DNA from 2 places in the Nocardia sp. NPDC004582 genome. Region 1 is predicted to be linked to the other one. Evidence: riboswitches for the same ligand, from Rfam matches in the RefSeq annotation. Region 1 holds a riboswitch; the other holds the start of a gene.
The links. Region 1 has a riboswitch for magnesium ahead of ACWELJ_RS29775 (MgtC/SapB family protein). Riboswitches for the same ligand answer to the same signal wherever they lie in the genome.

Region 1 (4,378 bases):
CCAGCTGATCACCTACATCAACGGCCTGGCCAAACAGCTCAGCGGCTTCGTCAACGTCGCCGCGGGCGGGGCGGCGGGGCGGTTCCTCGGTCCGGGTCTGGCGGCGGGCCGGCTGCTCGGCCGCGCGCCATTGGTGATGTTCGGCGACCTCGTAGGGCTCGGCCTCGTGATGCTCGGGCCCGCCGTTGCGGTCGGCCATGGCGCGTGCCGACCACCGGATGGCGTAGGCGACCCAGAAGCACGGCAACGACGCGGCCAGGAAGATCGCTCCCGCGGCGAGCAATCCGGAGCCGACGCCGAGCACCAGCAACTCCCAGCGCGGGTAGCAGGTGGCGGTGCCCGTGCAGTCGCCGTAGGTCCGCCGGCCGTACTCCCAGGCGAACAGGCCCGCACCCGAGCCGAGGGTCGAGGCGAGCAGGAAGTTGGCGATGTACCAGCAGCGCACCAGTTTCCGGGCGAAGATGAGCGCACCGAGCTGCCCGGAGCCGAGGCTGTCCGCGATGTCGTCCCCGACGCCCAGATGCCGGCCCCAGCCCGACGGCTCGGCGGGGTCGGCTACGGCGGAGTTACTGGCATACCGGCGTGCGGTCATCCTGCGCGATCCTTCTGCACCTCGAACAGTCCACCGGCACAGGTTGATTCGCAATGCCTACCCGAACTGAATCCAAACTGGGTCGATCATTGCAGCGTCGCGGCGTTCGCGCCGTCCTTGTGGCGGAATCGGCGCTTATGAGACGGCGTCGCCGGGCCGGGATCGGGGGTCGGCCCGGCGACGCCGGGGTTCGCGGCGCCCGCTGCGCGGCGGGGACGCGGGGCGGCGAGTCTCGGGGAAGAGGACTCGCGCGGTGTCCGGTCACCGCTGGGTGTCTGCGCTTCGTCACCCGGGCGATTCGGACAATCGGAACGTTAGCGATGCGGTAACTGAATTGCGCTGCGAGCGTGCGAATTAGGGGATCATTAGGGGAACCCCGGGCTTTCGGCGTCGATGCTGGACAGCCGACTGATTGCCGGAGATCACGAATTGCGTTGGCGGGGTGACCGGTTCGCACCGAGTGGTCCGATCCGCGCGTGTCGGGGGTGCTGAACACCGACACTGCGTATATGCGCCAATGGCGTCGCAGTGTTCTCATTCATCCCGTTCGTCTGGGGAGATGATCGACAATGATCCGCTCACGCACTTCGGTCGCGTCCGTGTTCGCCACCTGCAGCGCCGCGGCCGCGGCGCTCGTGCTCGCCGCGCCCGACGCGGCGGCGTATGTCAGCAGCGTGACCATCGCGACCGGCACCAGCATCGGCGGCGGCTACGGCACCAACTGCTCCTACACGCTCACCGTCAACGGCAGCCCGAACGAGTACGTGTGGCTCTACGACAGCGCATCGTCGACCTTCACTCCGCAGCAGTTCGGTCTGGGCAGCGGCGGCACCGCCACCTCGAGCTGGACACCGACGGCCACCGGCACCCATTACGTGCAGGCCTGGACCTACAACGGCTCGCAGTGGGCGACGGTCACCGTCGGCACCGGCATCAACCTCGGCAGCGCGTGCGTGGTCACCAAATAAGCCGGTCCGGGTCCGGGTGTGCGCTCCCACCCGGCCCCGGGCATTACTCTTGACCCGGTGCAGACCGAGCAGCCTCCCGCCGAGGAGCCCCGCATCTGGGGTGGAACGACCCTCACCGAACGCCGTGAGGCGCGCCGCACCGCGCTGCTCGAGGCCGCACTGGACCTGATCGGCGAGTCGGGGGCGGGCGCGGTCACCATGCGCGCGGTGTGCCGGCGCGCCACGCTGACCGACCGGTATTTCTACGAATCCTTCGCCAGCCGCGACGAACTGCTCGATGTGCTCTACCGCCAGATCGCCGAGGAGTTCCTGGATCCGATGACCGCGTTCGCCGTCGCCGATGACCCCGATCGGGATCGCGCGCTGTCGGAAACACTGGTGGACAAGGTGCTGCAGGATCCGCGCAAGTCGCGGCTGTTCCTGGTGGAGCCGTATTCGTCGACGGGGCTGGGCCAGACCACGATCGCGGTGATGCCGGCGTTCACCCGCCTGATCCAGGATCACCTGTTCGCCCATATCGATGATCCGGTGCGGCGGCGGCTGGCCGCGGTCACCATGGCCAGCGGTAACGCCGGCATGTTCTCGGCGTGGCTCAACGGCACGCTGCGCGCCACGCGCGATCAGATCGTGGACCATCTGGTGGCGACCATCGACGCCTATCGCGGCATGTATCGCTGACCCCGCCACCGGCGTGTTCGCGGAGTGGATGCGGGCGAGCGCGGCCATATCGAGTTGCCAGGCGCGCCGCGGGGGTGTTTACTCGCTGACGCAAGGTGCCGTCGTTAGCTGAGGCTCCTTCACGGATACAGGCCGGCGATCCCGAACGTCGAGAGACGCCCCGGATCAGGACAGGCTTCCCCGAGCTAAGGGGATGCCCCGACCGGCTCCCGCCCTGGTGGCGGGTTACGCCGTGGAGTGCTGAAGGTCTTACGAGGGGTGGTACCCGTGCCGGCGATTCCCCGCCGGTCCCACTCCCCCGGCATGCACGCGACCCCGCGGTCGCGCGGTGCGAGTGTGTGAGGAGGTGGTGGTCGTGCCCGATGGACCGGACCGAGTTCCGTTAGCCAATCGTTCACCAGGCGACACTCCCTCAATCCTTCGGCCGCTGCCGCACACCCGGTAGCGTCGCTGTCCGAGTGCGCCGTCATCCGCTGGGAGATCGAGATGACCACCTGGGAAATGCTGCTCCGCCTGGCCACCGGCGTCGGGTTGGGCGCGATCATCGGATTCGAGCGCCAGTTCCGGGCCCGCATGGCCGGGCTGCGCACCAACGCGCTGGTCGCCGCCGGTGCGACCCTGTTCGTGCTGCTGTCGGCGCACGGCTTCAACGGCGCCTCCGCCGACCCGACCCGGGTTGCGGCGCAGATCGTTTCGGGTATCGGCTTTTTGGGCGCGGGTGTGATCCTGCGTGACGGGTTCAATATCCGCGGCCTCAATACCGCTGCGACACTGTGGTGTTCGGCCGCTGTCGGCGCGCTGGCGGGCGCGGGCATGTACTCGACGGCCGCGGCGGGCACGGTCGCGGTGGTGGTGGTCAATACCGCGTTGCGGACGGTGGCCCGGTCGGTGGATCGTCCGCTCGCCGACGGCACCGACGCCGAGTACGCGTTGTACGCCTTCCACGCCGATACCGACGACGCGCACGAGGCGCAGGTGCGCGCGCTGCTGGTGCAGTCGTTGACCCGCACCGATTTCAGCCTGGTGTCGATTTCCAGTCATGACACCTCGCCGGGGCGGGTGCAGGTGCGGGCCGAACTCACCGGCGATCGTCGCGACGATCGCCAGATGGAGTCCGCGGTGAGCCGGTTGAGCCTGGAGCCGTCGGTGACCAGTGTCGGCTGGCGCACGGTGGCGCGGCCGGTGGAAACCGAGCAGTGAGCCGTCCTCACACCATGGCGGTAGGGATGACGGTGGTGAGGCCGCCGTCGACGAGCAGGTCCTGGCCGGTGATGTAGGAGGCGTCGGCGGAGGCCAGGAACGCGACCGCGGCCGCCACATCGTCGGAGGTGCCGATGCGGGCGAGCGCGACCCGCGAGGCCGCGTCGGCCTGGGTTCGCGGGGTGGTTTCGGCGCGGAAGGCGGGGGTGTCGGTGTAGCCGGGGCTGACGGAGTTGACGCGAATTCCCTTGGGGGCCAGTTCGGCGGCGAGGGTGCGGGCCAAGGTGTGCACGGCGGCTTTGGTGGCGGTGTAGAGCGCGGTGCCCGGCGCGCCGCGGTAGGTGGCGAACGAGGCGTTGATGACGATCGCACCGCCCGCCGACAGCAGCGGCAGGGCGTGCTGGATGGTGAAGAACGCCGAGGTGAAGTTGAGGGCGACGATCCGATCGAATTCCTCGGGCGTGACGGCGGTGAACGGCTGGAACGCACCGATACCCGCGTTGACGAACAGCACGTCCAGGCGTCCGAAGCGTTCGGTGACGGTGCGGGTCAGCGCGGCGAGGTCCTCGGTGTCGGTGACGTCGCCGGCGACGGCGACGGCGTGTTCGCCGAGCTCGGCGACGGCGGCGTCGAGACGGCTCTTGTCGCGCCCGGTGATGATCACCTGCGCGCCTTCGGCGATGAGGCGCCGCGCGGTGGCCAGCCCCATGCCGCTGCTGCCCCCGGTGATGAGGGCGATCTTGTTGTGGAAGCGGGATCCGTTGTGCGTCATGGCTTCAGCGTGCCGGGGCGCGGCGCGGGTAAACAGTGCGCGTTTATCGTGGGTGTGCCACCACCACCCTGGCGCGGGCCAGGGGTCCCGGCATTGCCGCGGTGTCGCTCACGCGGGTGCTGCCAGGCGCAGCCGGTGCAGGCGGTCGAGGGCGTCGGCGGTGCCGGT
Region 2 (4,378 bases), on a different contig from region 1:
CCGAGCTGTTCGGCACCCGCGCAGTCGATTTCGGCGGCCCGGCGGACACCCTGACGCTGCGGTCGGCGGATCTGGCGTTGCCGATGAAGTCGGCCGATCCGGAACTGACGGCGGTGCTGCTGGCCTACGCGGCCACCCTGCCCGCCACTCCGGAGGTGGGGGTGACCTGGCTCGAGCAACTCGGCGACGCCATCGACCTGGCCCTCGCGGACGGCGCGGCGACCCTGGAAGTGGTTGCGCGGCGGCTGCTGACCTCACCCAGATCACTGCAACGCCGGCTGACCGAGGCCGGAACCACTTGGCGGCGTGAGGTGGATCACGCGCGCCGCCGCAGATTACAACGGGCCGAACATCTTCCGCGCGCCCAGCAGGCGGAATTCCTGGGCTACGCGGATCCGGCGAGCCTGCGGCGGGCGGTGCAGCGGTGGCGGGACCGCGGCGCTCCGGAACCCGAGGATCCGCGCTGAGGGGCCGAAATCGCACCTACCGTACGGTATTCCGGCTACCCCACAGCAAGGTTGGCGTGTCCCGGACTGGTTTGGCGCTTTCGGAACTCCCGCGCGGCGTGGACGGAAATCAGACTGGTCGGAAACGCCAGGACACTGTCACGCGTTCCCCCGGACCGGTACTCGATTGGAGCTTCCTCGTGCCCCACACCGCAGAAACCGCCACCGCCTACGTCGTCACCGCCGTGGAGGCCAAGGGCACCGCCACGCGGCACGACTTCGATATCAAGTCCATCGTGAGCACCACCCACAGCCTCACCGAGAGCTGGGACTTCCACACCGTGGACCCGAACATGTTCTGGAACATCGTCGCTACGTTCCTCGAGCACTGAGACCGGTTCCGCGCGGAGCGCGTCAGATGCCGTCGACCGAGAGCGTCGCGTTCATCAGACTCATGGCCGCCGCGCACGGATCGGGCCGCGCGGTGTGATCGCGGTTTCGCACCCACCAGGTGACGGTGCCGGTATCGGCCACCGTCACCGCGCAACCACCCGGATCCGCCGGATCCCGCCAGTACATGCCGCCGAAGTTCCGCACCACCAGCCGCTCGACGCGGTACCCGAACCGGTCGGCGATCCGCACCTCCCGTGCGAGCGTGTCGTCCCGCAGCCAGGCATAGGTGATATCGACCGCGCCGCCACCGGGATTGGTGGCGGTCCAGTCGCACACGGTGGGCGCGCTCTGCTGCCGCATCCCGGTGACGCCGATGGCGGCGGCCAGCTTCGAATCCTCCAGGGGGCCACAGCCCGCCAGCAGGTTCGGATCGGCCGCGGGGCGCACCTCGGCCTGCCGACCGGACTGCGAACATCCGGACAGGGCGGCGATCAACAAGGCCGCCACCGTGATTCGGATTCCCGGGCGCGCCATCAGCTCTGTCCCGCCTGCGCCAAGGTGGCCGCCGCCAGCTGTTCCACGCCCTGACAGGCGCGCGCGCTCGAGCGTTCGGTCCAGTCGATGAAGTCGGTGTCGCCGAACGCGACCGCGACCTCGCAGGATTGCGCACCGCGCCATTCGATGCCCGGCTGCCCGGCGATCCGGACGGTGGCGGGGCCGCCGGTGGTGACCTGGTCGCGGCGGGCCTGCAGCGAGCTGCCCCGGAACCAGTGGAAGATGACGGCGTAGTCCTCGCCGGCGGCGGGCTGCCAGGCGCAGCCGACCGCGTTGGCCGAAACCCGTTGCGCACCGGTCGATCCCGTGGCCTCGATCACCTGGGCGTCGGATACCCCGCCACACAAGCCGATGGTGTCCGGGGACGGCGCGGCCGCCTTGAGCGCGGCCGTCGTGGTCGCCGCGGCCCGCTGATCCGCGGAGTTCCCGCAGCCCGCGACCGCCAGCCCGATCAAGGCGATCCCCACCGCCGCGCGCATCGCTCTCGTCACGCGGACCAGACTAGGCGAATCGGGCCGACCGTGCGCGTACACACTTTGACAATTCATCGGGCCTTTACTACGTTCGATAACGCACCTCGATAGGCGAGGCTCCTGCACGAACACAGGCCACTGATCTGACGACGTCGAGAGACGCCCAAGGTTAGGACAGATTTCCCCGGATTAAGGGGTAATCCAAAGTGGCTTTCCGATTCGGAACACGTCGTGCAGTGCCGAAGCTCTGACGAGAGGGGTGTGCGTCCTTCCCCGGGTTCCCCGGGTCGACCTCCCCCGCGTGCGCTGATGAATCCGCGTATGAGCCAGGTGAGGAGGTACCGGTCGAATGACTACCGACGACGACCCCGGACCTCCCCTCGCGCACTCGTAATTTCCCGGTATTCGGCGACGCCATCCCCTTTTCGTGACTCGGCGGACGCCTATTTCCGCGTGCCCTTTTTCGATTAGATGCGGATTCATCCAATGACGCTCCAGATCACCATTCCCAACCGTCCTGAAACCCGGCAGCCGATGCCGCGTTCGCGAAAGCCGCTGCGCGCCGTCGACTTTCTCGTGCTCGGCGCGGCCGTGTTCCTGATCGCCGTGGCGCTGCGGCTGTTCCGCGATATGTCGGTGCCGTGGACGCCGGGCTCCGGGCCGGAGTCGGTGTCGACCGATCCCCGGGAACTGCCGTACTACGCGGCGCGCACCACGCTGCGAATGTTCCTCGGGCTGGCGGCCTCGATCCTGTTCACGCTGGTCGTCGGCCAGTGGGCGGCGCATTCCCGGCGGGCGGAGCAGGTGCTGGTCCCGATGGTGGACGTGCTGCAATCGGTGCCGGTGCTGGCGCTGGTCTCGATTACCGCGACCGCGTTCGTGGCGCTGTTCCGCGGCTCCTTCCTGGGCGCGGAGGCGGTATGCGTGTTCGCCATCTTCACCGCCATGGCCTGGAACCTGACCTTCGCCTACTACCAGGCCGTGCGCACCCTGCCGCGCGAACTCGACGACGCCGCCCGCATGCTGCGGCTCACCCGCTGGCAGCGGTTGTGGCAGCTGGAGGTGCCGGCCGCCATGGTGCCGCTGATCTGGAACGGGATGATGAGCTTCGGCGGCGCGTGGTTCATGCTCGCCGCGTCCGAGGTGATCACGGTGTCCGGGCGGGAGGAAGCGCTACCCGGCATGGGCAGCTTCATCGCGGCGGCGACCGCGCAGGGACAGGTCTCACGACTGCTGCTGGGGGCGTTGGTCATGGTGGCCACCATCGTCATCGTCAACGTGCTGTTCTGGCGGCCGCTCACCGCCTGGTCGGAGCGGTTCCGGGTGGAGCACACCGAAAGCGCCGAAGTCCCACGCAGTCTCGTGCTGGACCTGCTGCGCCGCAGCACGGTGCCGGGGCGGCTGGCGCGGGCGGCCCGACCGGCCGGCGCGGGGATCGATCGCGTCATGCGGGTGTTCGGGCGCAGCACCCGGTCCGCCTACGACGACCGGCCCGGCAGCCGGGCCGGGGACGTGATCTTCTTCGGACTGCTGCTGGCGGCGCTGGCCTGGGGCACCTGGACACTGGCCGCCTACTTCGAAAGGACCGTCGGGCTGGCCGAATTCGGGCCCGCCACCCTGATGGGCCTGGCCAGCCTGAGCCGGGTGATCGTGCTACTGGTGGTGTCCACCGTGGTGTGGGTGCCGGTCGGGGTGTGGATCGGGCTGAACCCGCGGGTATGCCGATTCGCGCAGCCGGTGGTGCAGGTGCTGGCCAGTTTCCCGGCGCAGTTCCTGTTCCTCTTCGTGATCGCGGCACTCACCTGGACCGGCATCTCACTGAACATCGGCGGCATCGTGCTGATGGCGTTGGGCGCGCAGTGGTACGTGCTGTTCAACGTGATCGCCGCGGCCGGGCAGATCCCGACCGACCTGCGCGAGGCCATGGACGATCTCGGCGTGCACGGGTGGCTGCGGTGGAAGTCGTTGATCCTGCCGGCGATCGCCCCCGGCTATGTGGTCGGCGCGATCACCGCGTTCGGCGGCGCCTGGAACGCCACGCTGGTCGGCGAGGTGGTCGAGGCGGGCGGCACCCACCTGCAGGCGTACGGGCTGGGCGCGTACATCACCAATGCCACCGCGGCGGACATGTTTCCGAAGGTGCTACTGGGCACCGTGGTGATGAGCGTCGTCACCGTGACCATCAACCGGCTGGTCTGGCGGCGGCTGCAGCGCCGCGCCGAACAGCGTTTCTCGTTGAGCTGAAAGAGTTTTCGAAAGGAGGACAACCATGTCCACCCCCATCCTCTCCGTCGATCGCGTCACCAAGCACTACACCGATCCCTCCGGGGCGGCGCTGCCCGTGCTCTCCGATGTCCGCCTGGAGCTGTGCGAGGGCGAGATCGTCGCGCTGCTCGGGCGGTCCGGCTCCGGCAAGTCCACGCTGCTGCGCATCATCGCGGGGCTGGTCGCGCCGTCCGCGGGCACGGCGCGGCTGCGCGGGGCCGAGATCACCGCGCCACACGCCGCCGG

Region 2: it holds a riboswitch for magnesium, as region 1 does, so the genes downstream of both, ACWELJ_RS00585 (ABC transporter permease) here and ACWELJ_RS29775 (MgtC/SapB family protein) in region 1, are expected to answer to the same signal.

Annotation. Positions count from the first base shown of each region.
Region 1 is NZ_JBSGCY010000163.1:9-4,386, forward strand. Features, by position in the region: partial or broken gene ACWELJ_RS29760 (hypothetical protein) at 1-592, opposite strand, end outside; gene ACWELJ_RS29765 (hypothetical protein) at 1,162-1,560, shown strand; gene ACWELJ_RS29770 (TetR/AcrR family transcriptional regulator) at 1,618-2,238, shown strand; M-box (ykoK) riboswitch at 2,332-2,505, shown strand; gene ACWELJ_RS29775 (MgtC/SapB family protein) at 2,725-3,438, shown strand; gene ACWELJ_RS29780 (SDR family NAD(P)-dependent oxidoreductase) at 3,446-4,210, opposite strand; gene ACWELJ_RS29785 (helix-turn-helix transcriptional regulator) at 4,319-4,378, opposite strand, start outside.
Region 2 is NZ_JBSGCY010000001.1:159,848-164,225, forward strand. Features, by position in the region: gene ACWELJ_RS00565 (AraC family transcriptional regulator ligand-binding domain-containing protein) at 1-467, shown strand, start outside; gene ACWELJ_RS00570 (hypothetical protein) at 647-838, shown strand; gene ACWELJ_RS00575 (DUF3558 family protein) at 861-1,373, opposite strand; gene ACWELJ_RS00580 (DUF3558 family protein) at 1,373-1,885, opposite strand; M-box (ykoK) riboswitch at 1,964-2,133, shown strand; gene ACWELJ_RS00585 (ABC transporter permease) at 2,354-4,111, shown strand; gene ACWELJ_RS00590 (ABC transporter ATP-binding protein) at 4,137-4,378, shown strand, end outside.